DNA from 3 places in the Bacteroides cellulosilyticus genome. Region 1 is predicted to be linked to each of the others. Evidence: riboswitches for the same ligand, from Rfam matches in the RefSeq annotation. Region 1 holds a riboswitch; each other region holds the start of a gene.
What was found. A riboswitch is a leader RNA that binds a small molecule or an ion and turns the genes downstream of it on or off. The one in region 1 is predicted to bind cobalamin.

Region 1 (3,166 bases):
AGAAAAAGCCAGGGAAAAAAGAGAAGAAGCACGGGCATATGCCGATGCTGTACAAGCTATCAACAACAGAAAATTCGTACTGGAAGCTGACCGTATTACGTTTAAAAGAGGACGAAGTGCTTTCGTTACATCAAATACCAACTTTGTTCTTTTAAACGGTGAAAAAGCATCCGTTCAGGTTGCTTTCAACGGCCCCTATGCAGGTCCTAACGGCATTGGCGGTATAACCGTAGACGGAAGAGTGGGTGAAGTTAAAACAGCCACAGATAAAAAGGGAAATGTAACTTGCAGTTTCAGTGTGATGGGTGTCGGAATTTCCGCACAAGTTTCCATCAGATTAACCCACGATACCAACAATGCATCCGTTACAATCAACCCGAATTTCAACTCAAACAGATTGTCACTGGATGGCAAAGTAATACCATTATCCGAATCGAGCGTATATAAAGGACGGTCGTTCTAATTACTGCTTCCCTAAATTGTACAATATATAGAGATATATCCGTGAATAAATATCATGTTCTTTTTCACGGATATATCCTTTATTTATAAATTGTGGCATCTTCACACAGAGATGTACCATTGCGACAATCATAAAACTCAAAAGTTTCTCTCATGTCCAAAAGTACTGCATCTGTCCATTCTACTCTCCGCTCCATTGACTTAACTTATTTCTCATTTCTTCAGTAGTTATCACTTCTCCCCGTTTCATCTGCTCCAATGCATTATCAACCTTTTCCTTTAACTCTGGAGAGAAGTAAAGAATATCATCCGGACAACGTCTATCCAATAAAGTCTCAATTTCTTCTAATAGGCGCTCATCGTTTACCGCCAATAGGCGTTGAAACAATAGTTGTTTACGTTCCGCTGTTTTCATGAAGCATTGTTTTTATTATACTACAAAGATAGTCTTTTTAATTTATTACGGATATAAACGACAAGACAGAATTCATATACTAAGCACTTTTATCTCCCCTACTCCCCCCTCTTTCTATGCCACAGGGAACATTTTCAAGGATGCTTTTTGTTCAGACAGACTTTTTTCATATCTTTGCAGCGGTTTTTGGTTCCATACCTCCCTGTCGCTATGGGGAGGATGGTGAAAAGGGAATCAGGTGTAAATCCTGAACAGACCCGCTGCTGTAAAATCCGTTTCAAATCTTGAATATACCCAATTAGCCACTGTCCGTAAACCGGATGGGAAGGCATTCAAAGATGGATAAGTCAGAAGACCTGCCAAAAATGATATAGTTTTAATGCTTTCGGGAAATAAAGCAGAAAAAACATTTAGTCTGGCAGTTCTTTATCCTCCATAAAGAATTCTCTCTCTTCATGTATATCCTCCCGAAAGTAAGTCATAAATACTTTAAAAAGACTGAAATGAAAGTTTTTTCATGTGTATTATTTATGCTGACTTGTCTTTCGCAGATAAGCATAATGGCACAAAACAAAATTACTCTATCGGGAAAGGTGACAGACCAGCATGGCGCTCCTTTATCTTTGGTGACGATTGCCGTAGAAAACACCTCATCCGGAACCTATACGGATGACAACGGCCGGTATTCCCTACAAGTCATACCCGGAAAACATACTCTTGTCGTATCTTTAGTAGGTTATCAAACTGTAAAGACACCCCTTAATATCCAGCAAAACAAAACACTCAATTTTACATTGGAAGAAAGCTCTGTTGTCCTGAATTCCGTTGAAGTATACGGAAAGACCCAGACACAGAAAGTGAAAGAAGGGGCTTTCTCTGTCAATGCTCTTGACATAAAACCCATCGTCAATTCACTAAACAACCTCAATGACCTGGTGAACCGGACAACGGGTATCAAGGTCAGAGAAGAAGGAGGTGTCGGTTCGGATTTCGATTTATCCATTAACGGTTTGTCAGGAAATTCCGTCCGCTACTTCCTGGATGGAATGCCACTGGACACCAAAGGAAGTGGCGTTTCGCTCGCTAACCTGCCGGTAAATATCATAGACCGGATTGAGATATATAAAGGTGTAGTTCCTGCAAGCCTGGGAACGGATGCATTGGGTGGTGCTATCAATATTATCACAAAAGAGGAAAAGAAGAACTATCTGGATGTCTCTTACAGCATCGGTTCATTTCATACACACAAGGCAGATCTGAACGCACAAATAGTGGAGCCCAAAACAGGACTGATTATCAAGCCTACCGTCGGAGTGAACTATTCGAAGAATGACTATAGGATGAAGGACGTGCAAATGCGGGATGAAAGTGGCGACAATTTCATTTATGGTAATCCTAAACGTTTCCACGATGACTACTTCTCTTTACTGGCACAAGTAGAAGCCGGGGTTGTCAACAAATCCTGGACAGACGCATTTTTTATTTCCGCTTCTTATTCCAAGACAGACAAGGAGTTGCAAACCGGCTCCGTTCAAGGCAAAGTCTATGGTATGGCAGAAAAGAACTCGGATGCCTGGAATATCTCGGCACGTTACCGGAAACGTGACTTCGTTTTAAAGAATATGCAGTTGAACGCCTCCCTTTCTCACACCTGGGACCATTCAATAACCGTGGATACTGCCTACCGGCAATATTACTGGGATGGCGGCTATATAGTGAGCCCGCGCAATGAAATTACGGGCAAAGGACCGTCCATGCGCCACTATAAACGTCCGTTGACCATTGCCCGCGCTAATCTGGACTATCAGTTGAACGAACACCACAACTTTAATCTGAACTACCATCTGAGCCGCACCGGCAACGACCGCTATGATGATTTGGATGACACTTTCGAGGCTTCCAAAGACATTGTGACCAAGCATATCCTGGGTTTTTCATACAACCAGTCACTTCTGAATGGAAAGATGGAAAATGTGTTTTTTATAAAAGATTACATCAACCACCCGAATATCCGACAAACTGACCAGGGCAGCGTGACGGGCTCTAATGAGGTGCGGGGAAGCACCACCAAGAACTATTTGGGTTATGGTGCCGGGCTTCGGTACACTATCGCAGAATTTCTCGCCGTAAAAGTATCCTACGAACATAGCGTGAGACTTCCCATTGCACGCGAACTGTTGGGCAACGGGGTCACCATCAATGCCAACGTGGCACTGGAACCGGAGAAAAGCAACAACTTCAATGCAGCACTGTTCGGCACGTGGCATCCTGCCGCCGGACATACACTTT
Region 2 (3,166 bases), 1.5 Mb from region 1:
TAATATCCGTACCAATAGTTTCGACTTTACCTAAATTCATCATCTTCCAGATAAACATAGTGGGTATTGCCACGATTTTATCTTTCACCCGATTATAATAAGCATCTACTGAAAGGCTTAGATAGTCGATAAATTCCAATGAAGTAGAATTCCACGTTGTACCTACATTGAATTGCCGGGTAACTTCAGGCTTTAAATTATGGTTGCCAATTATCAGATAATACAAATCATTGAATGTCGGCGTACGGAAGATATCTTTGTATGAAGCCCTGAAACGTAGACCAAAATCAAAAGGTTTCCACGACAGGCTGACAGCGGGTGAAAGGCGTTTACGGTCTGCAGCAGCTTTTCCTGTCCGTACATTCTCTGTAATATAAGTATTCAGCAGAGAAGCGGTAGCAGAAAATTGGTTGCTTTTATAGTGTGTGGCTATTGCTGTTAAATAGGTGAAACGTTCCGGATATTGATTGTTCTGTAAAGTTGTTGACAAATAGTTATAGGCGAAATCCTGTGCTAATGAGAAAGATAACCCTTTTACCGGTTCGCTCCATAGGGTAGCGGATAAGTAAGTCTCAGTCTGGCGGAAACGATTGTCTGTAATGCCGGAAGATTCATTATTATAGTCCCGGTTCCAGCTGAAGTTAAATTTTCCACTTGCTTGTAGCTTCCATTTCTCTGAGAATCGGTTCTCATACTTCAATTGGCCGAAATAATTACGGTCATATAGTCTTTCGGCAGCATACGGATTGTCATAAATCACTCCGCCGGGTAACCCTCTTTCCGAATCAAAGAGATAAACTTTGGCTTTCAAATCCTGTTTCTCATTCAGAGTTACAAACAAATTTAATTCCGCCCGATAAGTCTCTATATCACTATTGTTTCGTTTGGAGTCAATCAGTTTATTCCCATTCCACATTTTGAAAGGATAATTGCCGTCCGCCCGTAAATAATCAGCATAGGCAGAAAGACTGAAACGGTTACTTAATTTCTGAGCATAAAATAGAGAAGGATTAGCAAGCCCGTAAGAACCGGTTTTCATATTTGCAAGCAACCGGAAAGGTCGGTTACTGAAATCCGGACGTGCGGTTTCGATACTTAAAGCACCGGCAGAGGCAAACATCTTCGCTGTCTGGTAAATATTATCACTCTGACCAATGCTGAGTTCCAGTTCGGAAACATTGTCTAACGAAAAACGGGAGATATCTACCTGCCCTGACTGACAATCACTGACAGTCACTCCATCATAGCTGACTGCTGTATGTTGCGCTCCCAAACTGCGTACAGAAACAGTCTTTAATCCACCAATTCCACCATAATCCTTAACGCTGACTCCCGAGAAATGACGAACTGCATCGGCCACATCCGATACTCCCAAACGTTCCATATCAGTTTTCTTCATCTGTTGGAGCGGGGCGGTTGCTGAGAGAGCCCGTGGCACACGCCGACCTTTTATCCCCACTTCCGGAATGGCATGTACTTTTCCCGTAATGGAGTCTCCCGTCTGTTGTGCTTGCAGGCTGGCACAAAAACAGCACACAAGGCAACACAAACAAAACCGTAGCCAGATGTACCGACATAGATTATCTTTTATCATATACAGAAAGCTATAAAATAGATACACCTCATGCCCTTTCCTCGAAGGCATAAAAAATGATCGGTTTTGCAGGTCTTCTGACTTACTCCGGATTTGCCGCCTTCCCACCATACGAATATTGGCAGTGGCACAGGTGATTGGCAAATCCTGCAATAGGAGATCACAGCAGCGGGACTGTTTGGGAGTCACACCCAATTCCCTTTTCATGGAGTATACCGAAAAGCATACTCCAACAAAACCGGGAGCAAAGATAGGAAAGATTTATGTTTAATTTGTAATGTGGTGCAGTATTTTATAAATTTATGCATTTATTCTAACAGAGTAACTTAATAGAAAACTAATACTATAATGCTTATGCTAAAGAAAACTATTGCTGCGCTAAGCCTACTCAGTATCCTTGCAGCTTGTCAAAATGATGAGACCCCCTCTCAACCGGAACCAAAACCACGTCAAGACATCAATCTCACCCGTGCGGAACAAGATTTAATGGACAAAGGTACAGACTTTGCTTTCCGTTTCTTCGATCAGGTGTGCAGTACCGAAAAGGAAAAACCGAATGTTTTTGTGTCTCCATTGAGTGCATCACTTTGCTTATCAATGATTACTAACGGAGCTTCGGGCAATACGCTTACTGAAATGCAGAACGTATTGGGATTTCCTGCCGCTTCTTTCTCTCTTGATGATCTGAATAACTATAATCAAAAGCTAACTTCAGCTTTATTGGATTTAGATAATACCACTCAATTAGGAATCGCCAATTCTATTTGGGTAAAACAAGGTTTTAAAGTTTACGATTCTTTTGTGGAGGTGAATAAGAAGATGTATGATGCCCAGGTACAGGAACTTGATTTTACATCTCCCACAGCGAAGGATGTGATTAACCGGTGGTGCGCTGAGCAGACGAATAATTGTATAAAAGAGGTTATACAGAGAATACCGGAAGATGCACGTATGTATTTGATTAATGCACTCTACTTCAAAGGCATTTGGAAGAGTCAATTCCAAAAATCGGATACTCGCCAGGAAAATTTTACTAATTCTGATGGTACTGAGCAGAAAGTGAACATGATGAATCAGACAGAAACGTTTAATTATGCTCAGAACTCAGCATTCTCCATCGCAGAATTGCCGTATGGCAATGAAGCTTTCAGTATGGTGCTCTTATTGCCTGCCGTGGATAAGACTTTAGATGAGAGTTTGTCCGAGTTGACTTATGAAAACTGGAAGGAATGGAATGCAGCTTTGTCGAGCAGGCAATTGCAGGTTAAACTTCCCCGTTTCAAAGTGGAGTATGACAAGATGCTCATAGAGGATATGGTTGCTATGGGGATGAAGGATGCCTTTGATGGTTATAAGGCTGATTTCTCTAAAATGTCGGCTGCCGAGTTATATATTGGGCTTTTGCAGCAATTTACTTATGTAAATGTAGATGAGGAAGGTACTGAAGCAGCGGCTGTTACAGTTGGTGGAATGTTGGAAACTTCTGCCGGGCCATCTACTCCTATATCTTTCTATGTAGACCGTCCTTTTGCTTTCGTAATTAAGGAAAAGAGTACGGGAGCAATTCTTTTT
Region 3 (3,166 bases), 960 kb from region 1:
CAAACCGAACTCACGCCAGCGACTGATAGGACGACCATCAGACGATTGCGTGGAAGAATTCTCTTCCAGGTTCATCAGGTAATCTATATAAGCGGCAATCATGGCAATATTCTCAATTTCTTCATTATTACTGTTAGGACGCTGCAACATACGCGAGTTTTTCTCGATAAACAGCGTGTTGTATTCTCCCTTTACGAAATCGGGGTTGTGCATGATGCGCTTCAGATAAGTAAGATTGGTCTTCAATCCGGTAATTTTATACTCATACAGCACACGGCGCATACGCTCAATGGCATACTGCCGATTGGTGGCCCATACGATCAGTTTTCCGATCATGGGATCATAATAGATAGGAATCTCATACCCTTCGTAAACATAGCTATCGATTCGGACACCGATACCGTTCGGTTCAGCCAATAACTTAATGATTCCCGGAGACGGCATGAAATTATTCTCTGTATCTTCCGCACAGATACGACATTCGATAGCATGTCCCCGCTGAAACAAATCTTCCTGTTTAAGATGCAACGGATAACCGGCTGCAATCATGATCTGTTCTTTCACTAAGTCCACACCCACCACTTCTTCGGTAATGGGATGTTCCACTTGCAAACGGGTGTTCATTTCCAGGAAATAGAAATAACGGTGCTTATCAACCAGAAATTCGATAGTACCTGCACCCGAATAGTTCACTGCTTTGGCGGCAGCCACAGCCTTCTCTCCCATCTCTCTGCGTAATTCCGGAGTGAGGAAGGGAGATGGACTTTCCTCCACAATTTTTTGATTTCTACGCTGAACAGAACATTCGCGATCGAATAAATGAATCACATTGCCATGATTATCACCCAATACCTGAAATTCAATATGATGGGGTTCCTCCACAAATTTCTCCAGATATACCGTATCGTCACCAAAAGCAGACATAGACTCCGAGCGGGCGGTATTGTAAGCCTCAACCACTTCATCCTCACTATGTATCAGTCGCATACCTTTTCCACCACCACCCATAGAGGCTTTCAGCATCACGGGATAGCCGATCTTATTACATATCATCACAGCCTCCCCGGCACTCTGCAAGGGTTGTTCCGTACCGGGAACTACCGGTACTCCGGCTGCAATCATGTGTTTACGGGCTGAGATTTTATCACCCATCGCTTCCATTGTTTCGGCAGAAGACCCGATAAAAATAATGCCTTCTTCTTTGCAACGACGGGCAAAGTCGGCATTTTCAGATAAGAAACCATATCCGGGATGGATGGCATCCGCTTCATGCTGCCGGGCAGCACGAATTATATTCTCTATATTCAAATAACTGTCTCTGGAAGCTGCCGGACCTATCAAACAGGCTTCATCGGCATACATGACGTGTTTTGCTGCACGATCCGCTTCCGAATAGACAGCTACTGTACGTATTCCCATCTCTTTGCAGGAACGCATTACACGTACAGCAATCTCGCCTCTATTGGCAATCAATACTTTTTTAATCATTGTTCTTCTGTTTATCGCAAAGGGGTGCATCACATACATCCATAACAATACCCTCTTTGACTGCCGTCAGACAGTCATGACATAAACAGCCCGGATAATTCTTTTGCAAATAAGCACGTTGCTGCTCATTCAGTCGTACCGTAGCGCAATGGCATGACAAAATCCGATCGTGCATACACTCAAAGGTTGCACCACAACGCGGACATACCTTTTTCATAGGCATCCCTCTCGCATTAATTAAATTAAAACAATTATTCGTTCGTACTGTTCCCCTAATCCCACGAGTAGCAACAGACTTTAACGAATGGCAGGTCTTCTGACTGACTCCCTTTCTGATTCCTTCCCGGCCTCCAATTCACAGCCAGTGGCTAAAGTATTTATCAAGAAAGTTATGGAGCTTCACAGCAGCGGGACTGTCCGGGATTTACACCCGATTCCCTTTTAATCCAAATGACAGAAATGTTCATCCGAAACCAATTCGGGGCAAAGATAGTGGAAATTATCATTGGAGATGCTTTTTAAAACAAAAAATATAAGCAGGGAATATTTTTTTCTATCATCCGTTGGATTATTGATTTTATTTCTAACTTTGTCAGCGATAACGGTTTCCAAATCACCGCAAGCGTGAAACGGAATTAAAAGGGAATCCTGTGAAAATCAGGGACTATCCCCGTAGCTGTAAGTTTCATCTCCCTACCATGTGGAGAAAAGATTGTGGCATTCTTTAGCCACTGGTCCTGCAAAGACCGGGAAGGCGCCACAACGGAAACAAGTCAGAAGACCTGCCGATATCTGTAATCATTCAGGCTTTCGGGTGAAAAGCGATAGAGTGCATCCTCCAAGATTCATTTTATTACTTACTCTCCTTATTTTGTCGTTTGATTTAGTATAGCTAACTAAACAAAGAATATTTATTTGTTAAATCTTAAATTACAGGTATGATCAATTCGGAGACTTTCATCGTCAAAAGAGATGGGAAAAAAGAAGCGTTTTCACTTGATAAGATCAAGAACGCAATTAGTAAAGCATTTTTATCTGTCGGCAGTTTTGCCACACAAGATGTGATCACCAACATACTCAGCCGCGTGAACATCAGTGATGGAACCAGTGTAGAAGATATACAGAACCAAGTAGAAGTGGCACTGATGGCTGAACACTATTACAGTGTAGCAAAAGCGTTCATGCTATACAGACAGAAACATCTGGAAGACCGGGAAGTACGTGACAAGCTCCGTTTCCTAATGGATTACTGCGATGCCTCCAACCCTGCCACCGGTAGCAAGTATGACGCTAACGCCAATGTGGAAAATAAAAATATAGCCACACTGATAGGCGAACTCCCCAAATCGAACTTCATCCGTCTGAACCGCCGTTTGCTGACTGACCGCCTGAAGGACATGTACGGCAAGGAACTTTCAGACCGCTACATCGAATTGCTGAACCAACACTTCATATACAAGAATGATGAAACCAATCTTGCCAATTATTGCGCAAGCATCACCATGTATCCGTGGCTGATCAGCGGAACCGCATCCGTAGGCGGTAACTCCACGGCACCCACCAATCTGAAGTCTTTCTGCGGAGGATTCATCAATATGGTATTTATCGTATCGAGTATGCTCAGCGGCGCCTGCGCCACACCGGAATTTCTGATGTATATGAATTATTTCATAGAAAA

Region 2: it holds a riboswitch for cobalamin, as region 1 does, so the genes downstream of both, K6V21_RS26145 (TonB-dependent receptor plug domain-containing protein) here and K6V21_RS20295 (TonB-dependent receptor) in region 1, are expected to answer to the same signal.
Region 3: it holds a riboswitch for cobalamin, as region 1 does, so the genes downstream of both, K6V21_RS16220 (cysteine-rich CWC family protein) here and K6V21_RS20295 (TonB-dependent receptor) in region 1, are expected to answer to the same signal.

What each region holds. Positions count from the first base shown of each region.
Region 1 covers NZ_CP081903.1:5,343,493-5,346,658, forward strand. Annotated here, with positions in the region: gene K6V21_RS20285 (DUF4251 domain-containing protein) at 1-463, shown strand, start outside; gene K6V21_RS20290 (hypothetical protein) at 644-877, opposite strand; cobalamin riboswitch at 1,048-1,256, shown strand; gene K6V21_RS20295 (TonB-dependent receptor) at 1,381-3,166, shown strand, end outside.
Region 2 covers NZ_CP081903.1:6,810,076-6,813,241, reverse strand. Annotated here, with positions in the region: gene K6V21_RS26145 (TonB-dependent receptor plug domain-containing protein) at 1-1,594, opposite strand, end outside; cobalamin riboswitch at 1,644-1,847, opposite strand; gene K6V21_RS26140 (serpin family protein) at 1,949-3,166, shown strand, end outside.
Region 3 covers NZ_CP081903.1:4,382,271-4,385,436, reverse strand. Annotated here, with positions in the region: gene accC (acetyl-CoA carboxylase biotin carboxylase subunit) at 1-1,488, opposite strand, end outside; gene K6V21_RS16220 (cysteine-rich CWC family protein) at 1,481-1,711, opposite strand; cobalamin riboswitch at 1,777-1,981, opposite strand; cobalamin riboswitch at 2,074-2,293, shown strand; gene nrdD (anaerobic ribonucleoside-triphosphate reductase) at 2,427-3,166, shown strand, end outside.